DNA from 2 places in the Pseudalkalibacillus sp. Hm43 genome. Region 2 is predicted to be linked to the other one. Evidence: riboswitches for the same ligand, from Rfam matches in the RefSeq annotation. Region 2 holds a riboswitch; the other holds the start of a gene.
The links. A riboswitch is a leader RNA that binds a small molecule or an ion and turns the genes downstream of it on or off. The one in region 2 is predicted to bind S-adenosylmethionine.
Positions count from the first base shown of each region.

Region 1: linked by a shared signal. The riboswitch ahead of ACXQIQ_RS07600 (LLM class flavin-dependent oxidoreductase) and the one ahead of ACXQIQ_RS06920 (homoserine O-acetyltransferase family protein) in region 2 are both predicted to bind S-adenosylmethionine.

Region 1 is NZ_CM135129.1:1,416,620-1,420,598, reverse strand. It holds gene qoxB (cytochrome aa3 quinol oxidase subunit I) at 1-417, shown strand, start outside; gene qoxC (cytochrome aa3 quinol oxidase subunit III) at 420-1,016, shown strand; gene qoxD (cytochrome aa3 quinol oxidase subunit IV) at 1,018-1,302, shown strand; gene ACXQIQ_RS07605 (hypothetical protein) at 1,382-1,849, opposite strand; SAM riboswitch class I at 2,073-2,177, shown strand; SAM riboswitch class I at 2,295-2,399, shown strand; gene ACXQIQ_RS07600 (LLM class flavin-dependent oxidoreductase) at 2,476-3,861, shown strand; gene ACXQIQ_RS07595 (sodium:solute symporter family transporter) at 3,975-3,979, shown strand, end outside.
Region 2 is NZ_CM135129.1:1,309,816-1,313,794, reverse strand. It holds gene ACXQIQ_RS06935 (sulfotransferase family 2 domain-containing protein) at 1-316, opposite strand, end outside; gene ACXQIQ_RS06930 (hypothetical protein) at 527-712, shown strand; gene ACXQIQ_RS06925 (GNAT family N-acetyltransferase) at 925-1,485, shown strand; SAM riboswitch class I at 1,623-1,740, shown strand; gene ACXQIQ_RS06920 (homoserine O-acetyltransferase family protein) at 1,840-2,904, shown strand; gene ACXQIQ_RS06915 (O-acetylhomoserine aminocarboxypropyltransferase/cysteine synthase family protein) at 2,924-3,979, shown strand, end outside.

The sequences.
Region 1 (3,979 bases), 110 kb from region 2:
GTGTACAACATCTATCACAGTGTCCGTTATGCTTCACGTGATATCGGTGCTGACCCGTGGAATGCGCGTACACTTGAGTGGGCGACGCACACACCAGTACCACACTATAACTTTGCAGTTACACCGGAAGTCGCATCCAGCGAAGCACTTTGGGATGCGAAGAAGAAGGGGCATGAGCTGTTTAAAGGCGAGTATAAGAAGATTCACATGCCGAACAACAGTGGTATACCGTTCATCATGAGCTGTGTATTCTTTGTATGGGGCTTCGCGCTCATCTTCAGCTTATGGATTCCGGCGATCATTGCAACGATCGCAATCTTCGTCTTCATGACAATGCGTTCATTTGAAATCGATCACGGTCATTACATTTCTGTGGAAGAAATCGAAGACACAGAATCAGAAATGCGAGGTGCTTAATTATGAAAATCGATCACTCGCTGCCGTTAGAATATAGTACAGAAGAAAATAGATTGAAGATCTTCGGATTCTGGATGTTCCTAGGTGCGGAAATCATGTTGTTTGCGACGCTATTCGCGACGTATTTCACACTAGAAAACCGCACAGGGAATGGTCCGGGTGGGGCTGAGATTTTCGTGATCACGCCGGTTCTCATTGAAACGTTCTTGCTTTTGACAAGTAGTTTTACAATCGGACTGGGAATTCATGCGATGCGTCTCGGTCGCCAGAAGGCGATGCTGTGGTTCTTCGGAATTACGCTCGCCCTCGGGCTTGGATTCTTAGGCGTAGAGATTTTCGAATTCTTTACGTACGCACATGAAGGAGCAGGCATCCAAACGAGTGCGTTCACGTCGATCTTGCTCACGACACTTGGAACACACGGAGCGCACGTAACTGTCGGATTGTTCTGGGGTCTCTACATCATGATGCAAGTGAAGAAGCGTGGCTTGACGCCTGAAACAGGTAACAAGTCGTTCATCTTCTCACTGTACTGGCACTTCTTGGACGTTGTTTGGATCTTCATTTTCAGTTTCATCTATTTGAAAGGAATGTTGTAATATGAGCGAACTCTTTCCTCGTAAACAGATCATGGGATTTGTCTTCTCATTGGTACTGACGGCAGTCGCGATGGGCGTCTATTTCTTCGACATGTCGTATGCAGTCGCAATGACGGTCCTTCTGATCACGGCGTTCCTTCAAGCGGGCCTACAGCTCGTCGTGTTCATGCACGCCGGTGAAACAGAAGATAAAGGCGCGATTTACGCGAACGTCTACTACGGCGTCATCATCGCCCTGTTCACCGTCTTCGGTACACTGCTCGTACTTGTATGGGATATGGGATAAAAGAATAGCACACAAAGAAAGCAAGAGATTCCGCATTTGGGAACTCTTGCTTTCTCTATATTGTAATGGTCAGCTGCCCTTAAGCAGGTGGTCTAATACATAAAACAAATGCAGGGCAATTCAAAGAGGGAGTTTTCAAAACTTCATAGTCAACATCTTCACATAAGATAAGACATCCGTTAACACATACACAATTTTCCCCGAATATTTGTACAAGCTTTGGTTGACCATTTATTAGTGCCCACGTAACAATGGAGCAGAGTGTATTATTAACGGTAAACATCTGTTTAAGGGTCACAATAATATTAGGATCATTTAAATCTTGCTCGTTAATCAAACTAAACTCATTATCAATATTTTGGCAAGCTGTTTTGGCATCCATAAAAATAAATAGTTGGTTAATAAAGAATATTTGTCCAAATGATGGGGTTGTAAAAGGAACAGTATCTATTTCATTTCTTCGCTGTGTACATTCTGGGCTTTCTTTGGATGGAAGCGGAATAGGACAAGATACACTAGTAAAACTTTTGATAGAGCAACGTTTCATGCAAGCACCTCCTATTAACAGTTTATTTAGGAATGTGGAGTTTGCTTGTACAAGCACCCTATTATTTTTGAACTTACTAATATCAATAGTTTATGTGTAAACAAATCATGGGATTTGTGTAGGGTGCTCCTTTTTTATTTTAAAAAAATTCAAAATTCCTGTTGACAGGTGCACGTGTGGATAGTAGATTATTATTCATATTAAAAATGACAACTGAATCGAATTCTTATCCAGAGAGGTGGAGGGACTGGCCCTGCGAAACCTCGGCAACAGACTGCGTGCAGTACTGTGCCAACTCCAGCAAGTCAATGTGCTTGAAAGATAAGAAGAGCCGTGAGATTACGTATTTTCAACCTCTTCTTATTCGTTAAGAAGAGGTTTTATTATTTTGTTGAAAGAGGTGATTGGTGAACGAACGGTATGTTTTTAAAAAGAATAGTTGCATTTCTTATCCAGAGAGGTGGAGGGACTGGCCCTGCGAAACCTCGGCAACAGACTGCGTGCAGTACTGTGCCAACTCCAGCAAGCCGATGTGCTTGAAAGATAAGAAGAGCGATATGAAACGTATTTTCAGCCCTCTTCTTATTTTGGAAGAGGGTTTTTTATTTGAAAAAGGAGGAGTAATCATGACGAAACGAATCTTGTTGAACGCATTTGATATGGGGTGTGCGGGGCATCAATCACCAGGGCTTTGGGCACATCCGGACGATCAGTCGCTTCGGTATAACGATGTGAATTATTGGGTGGAGCTTGCACAGCTCCTTGAAAAAGGAAAGTTCGACGGCCTGTTTTTAGCGGATGTGGTCGGGGTTTATGATGTGTATCAGGGAAGTCAGGATACGGCCATACGGGAAGGCGTGCAGATCCCAGTCAATGATCCCCTCTTGCTCGTTCCAGCGATGGCACAGGCGACCGAACATTTGAGCTTCGGACTTACGTATACACTTACCTATGAACAGCCGTATACACTTGCGAGGCGATTTTCAACCCTCGATCACCTGACGAAAGGGCGCGTGGCATGGAACATCGTTTGCTCGTACCTCGACAGTGCTGCTCGGAACTACGGGCTTGATCGACAAATCGGTCATGATAACCGTTATGAGCTGGCGGAGGAATTCCTTGAGGTAAGCTACAAGCTCTGGGAAGGCAGCTGGGAGGACGATGCGGTGAAGCACGATAAGACATCGCGGGTGTTCGCCGATCCGGAAAAAGTGCATGCCATCAATCATGACGGAGCGTTTTACAAAGTACAGGGAATACACCTGTGTGACCCTTCTCCTCAAGGGACACCCGTCCTCTATCAAGCAGGCGCGTCCCCACGTGGACGAAAGTTCGCAGCAAGGCACGCCGAATGTGTTTTCGTAGCCGGTCCAACGCCACAAATCGTGCGGAAGACGGTCGATGATATTCGTTTAAAAGCTGATGAAAATGGGCGTGGAGCGGATAGTGTCAAGGTCTTTACGGTGTTCACACCAATTGTCGGTCGGACAGAAGAGGAAGCGAAGCAAAAGTACGAAGAACAGAAAAGCTACATCAGCTATGACGGAGCGTTGGCGCTACTTGGGGGATGGACAGGAATCGATTTTTCCCAGTTCAGTCCGGATCAGACCCTTGAGTATATCGAAAATGATGCGATGCGATCCTCCGTGGAGGTATTTACGACAGCCGATCCGAACCGGCGATGGACGGTTGAGGAACTGGCGAAGCACGTCGGTCTTGGTGGTCGCGGACCGCTTGTCGTTGGATCACCGGAACAGGTGGCGGATGAACTGGAGCGCTGGGTGAGGGAAGCGGATGTCGATGGCTTTAACATCGCGTATACCCTTGCACCTGGAACTTTCGAGGATTTCGTCGAGCTGGTCGTTCCGATCCTGCAGGATCGTGGACTCGTTCAGCATGAATATGAACAAGGGACTTACCGGGAGAAATTGTTCGGGCACGGGAAGGTCAAGCTACCGGATACGCATACAGGAACACAATACCGCAAAGGGAAAACTCTACAACATATTTAAGGAGTGGGGCCAATGTTCACATTTTATCTAATCGGTTTGTTCGTCTTCTGGGTCATCGGTCTTGGTCTATGGAATCATCTGTATCCGAAGGAAAGTAAGGAGAGGGAGTCGTAATGGG
Region 2 (3,979 bases):
AGCTGACGGCTCTCGTATAAGGATCACGGACAAGTTTATAAACATCTTTCGTCCCATCCAACAAATGCTTCCGGATTTTATTCGTATGGTTGTCTTGTTGTTCAAATATTTTCATTCTGTAAGTATGGATGATTTCATCGTATTCCGTAGCATCCTGTAGCTTCCCGATTTGATAGAAAAACCATTTTATGAGAGAAGTACATCCACATTTAGGATTCCAGAAGAATATGATAGGAAAATCTTCATCAAAAAGAGGGATTGGCCGGGTAATCAGGTGGTTCGCAATTTTACGTTTATGAAAACTATGACTTGTCATATTGTGTACCTCCAGAAGGGTTGTCCAATGCTCGATTATATATCATATGAACGACCTTATCCCTGTGTGATGGGAGGAAACACCTATTCCACACCTAGGAAGAGGATTTTTCATGTAGAAGGAGAAGAGTATAAGGTGCCGAACTGCTAGTTTTATAGCGGTTCAGTGTATACAACTTTGAAAAAGAGTAAAAGGACATAGGAGGTCGACATGGATCAGTTCTTTGTCTGGGTGCCGGTTGTCGGTGGAATCATCGCATTAGGCGCGGGAATCTGGTACTATGCAGCAATTGGAAAAGCAGTTCATGAAGAGGAACAAGCGGCTGGTAAAGACTTAACGTACGAGATGAATCCGTTTACGGGATCAGCGAAGTCGAAGTCGGTGAAAAAGAAATAGGTGGCCCACACATAAAATAATGTAGGTCGTTTTTCTAAAACGACCCTTCATTTTTACAAAACGTCAGTGATTTTTTGCAAAACCAGAGTGGATTTTTCTAAAACCACCCCTGATTTTTCTAAAACCGACGCTGTTTTTTACAAAACCGCCCACGAAAAGTGCCAAAACCGACCACCGAGTGGAGGTTTTGAGCTGAAAAAGGAGTGAATCCAGTGGAAATTACATATGAAATCGTCAAAGATGACGAAATTGAATGTTGCAGGGACCTTTGCAACAAATTGATGAAGTTCCAGAAGTCGATGGCGCATTTCCGCCCAGAGCTGTTCGACTCGATGAGCTTCGAATCGCGCATGATTCCTGCCGTACAACGGTCTACACATAATTTTACCGTGGTCGCGAAGATCGATGGAAAAGCGGTGGCTTACGTGTATTCCAACATCGCCCCTAAGGAGACGTACGACATGGATTTCGCCACGTTCTTCGACCTGGATACGGTGGAGGGAGAAGAAGTGGGCTGCTTGGCGAACTTCTACATCGATGAAGGGTACCGCGATCTCGGCATCGGGTCCAAGCTTTTCAACATGTCGATGGAATGGCTCGACAGCTACCGGGAAGTAGAGGACTACTTTGTGTTCGTTTCCAACGGCAATGAGAAGGCCCTCGAATTTTATAAAAGAAAAGGGTTCGTCTATAGCAACGAGGTGCTGGACGGTTTCATTACGACGTTACGTTCCAAGAAAGGTGCGATCGTTCCGAAGAAAGAATCCGTTTAAAAAAATTGGCTGGAACTTTTTCGCTATACTCTGAATAGGAATAGATGTACAACTCGGAAAATTGAAATCTGGATGTTGACACGTTGAAATCACCGTGCTAAGATTCAGATAATTTAAAACTTAATTTCATATGCAAGCTCTTATCAAGAGAGGCAGAGGGACTGGCCCGATGAAGCCCGGCAACCGTCAAACGTACGTCACGTTTGAAATGGTGCCAAATCCTGCAAGGCGTTTATGCGCTTTGGGAGATGAGAGAGACAAATTCGCTAACTTTGCCTCTCTGTCTATACAGAGAGGCTTTTTACGTTTCTCGAATCTTCATAAATCAATCTGAGACAAAGGGGGATCGATTTGGTGAGTAGTCAGAAAAACTTTTACAAAACGGGCATCGTGCAGATTCCTAATTTTACGCTTGAGTCGGGTGAGAGCCTGGTGGAGGTGGAACTCGCTTATGAACGGTGCGGACCACGGGATGCCCCAGCGATTCTTGTATGCCACGCACTGACCGGTCAACATCTGACTGTGGGAACAGAGGATGAACCCGGCTGGTGGAAAGGATTGATTGAGGATGGCGGCTATATCGATACAACAGAGTACCAGGTCATCACCTTCAATGTACTCGGTGGGTGCAACGGCTCGACCGGTCCGCAGTCAATGGATCCGAAAAAGGGTGAGCCATACGGGGAGCATTTTCCGCGTCTCACAGTCCGGGATCTCGTCGAAGTCCAATACGTCGCTTTGAAAATCTTAGGGTTCAAACGGTTGAAGGGTGTGATGGGCGGTTCACTTGGGGGCATGCAGGTCCTTGAGTGGGGACTCATGTATCCGGAGTTCGTGAATGCGCTGTTTCCGATTGCAGTGACGCCAACCTTAAGCGACTACGGCATCGCGTTCAACCATATTTCCGGTGAAGCGATCCGGAACGGAGGGGACCAAGGCTTGAGCATCGCCCGTATGATCGGCATGATGACCTATCGTTCGGATGTGCTCTTCAATGAGCGGTTCAACCGAAACCAGCGCATTGCAGAAGATGGAATTCCAACGTACGAAATCGCTTCTTACTTAAGTTATCAAGGGGAAAAATTGCAGGAACGATTCAACAAAGACAGTTATTTGACGCTGCTTGATGTGATGAACACACACGACATCGGCCGGGGAAGAGGTGGCCTCGAGCAAGTCATCCACGGGTATCAGGTTCCGGTTTTCGGTGTCGGATTCACCCGGGATCTCGTCTATCCGTCGGAAGTATTGGCAGGTTTCATTTCAGCGATTCAGCAAGAAGGAGGATACGCGGAGTTTTACGAGGTGAAATCAAAATTCGGTCATGACGGCTTTCTCGTCGAATTTGAAAAATGGGGCTGGTTCATTCAGGAAAAATTAACCGAGCTCGACACATTGGTCCAACACAAACAAGCATAAATGAAAAGGAGAGGTTCAAATGAGTGAAAACAAGAAATATCGTTTAGAAACAATCGGGGTACATGGTGGTCTGCAGGCTGATCCTGTAACAGGTGCGCGAGCGCTACCAATCTATCAATCGAACGCATACAAGTTCGAAAATACGGATCATGCTGCGGACTTATTCGCGTTAAAAGAAGAAGGCTACATTTACTCGCGAATCCATAATCCGACGGTGACGACGGTGGAAGAGCGGGTGGCGCAACTTGAAGGCGGTATCGGCGCTTTGGCGCTGGCCAGCGGAATGGCGGCAATTTCAACGGCCATCTTCAACATCGCAGAAGCGGGGGATGAAGTCGTCTCCGCATCCACTCTGTACGGTGGGACGTTTAACTTGTTTGCGACAACGCTGCCAAAGCACGGCATCACGACACATTTCGTCGACCCGAAGGATCCAGAGAACTTCAGAAGAGCAATCACACCGAAAACGAAGGCGATTTTCGCAGAAACGATCGGGAATCCGGGACTTCACGTATTGGATATCGAAGCGGTTGCGAAAGTCGCCCATGACGCAGGCATCCCGTTGATCGTCGATAACACGTTCGCCACACCGTATCTCTCGCGACCGATCGATCACGGAGCGGATATCGTCATCCATTCTGCGACGAAATGGCTTGGAGGGAACGGCACATCGCTCGGTGGCATCATCGTCGACGCCGGAAAGTTCGACTGGAACTCACCGAAGTTTCCTGGTTTTACAGAGCCGGATCACAGCTATCACGGCATCATCTATTCGGAAGCGTTGCCTGAAGCAGCTTTCATCGTGAAGGCGCGCGTACAGCTTTTACGTGATACAGGGCCATCTATCAGCCCATACAATGCGTTCCAGATCGCACTCGGTTTGGAGACCTTGCACGTGCGAATCAAGGAGCACGTCGCCAATACTCGTAAAGTGGTGGAATACTTGGAAAACCATCCGGCGGTCAAATGGGTGTTGTATCCGGAAAGTGAAAATCACCCATCCCATGAACTGGCGAAAAAATACTTGCCGAAAGGAGCAGGCTCGATTGTCGTGTTCGGTATCCAGGGTGGAAGG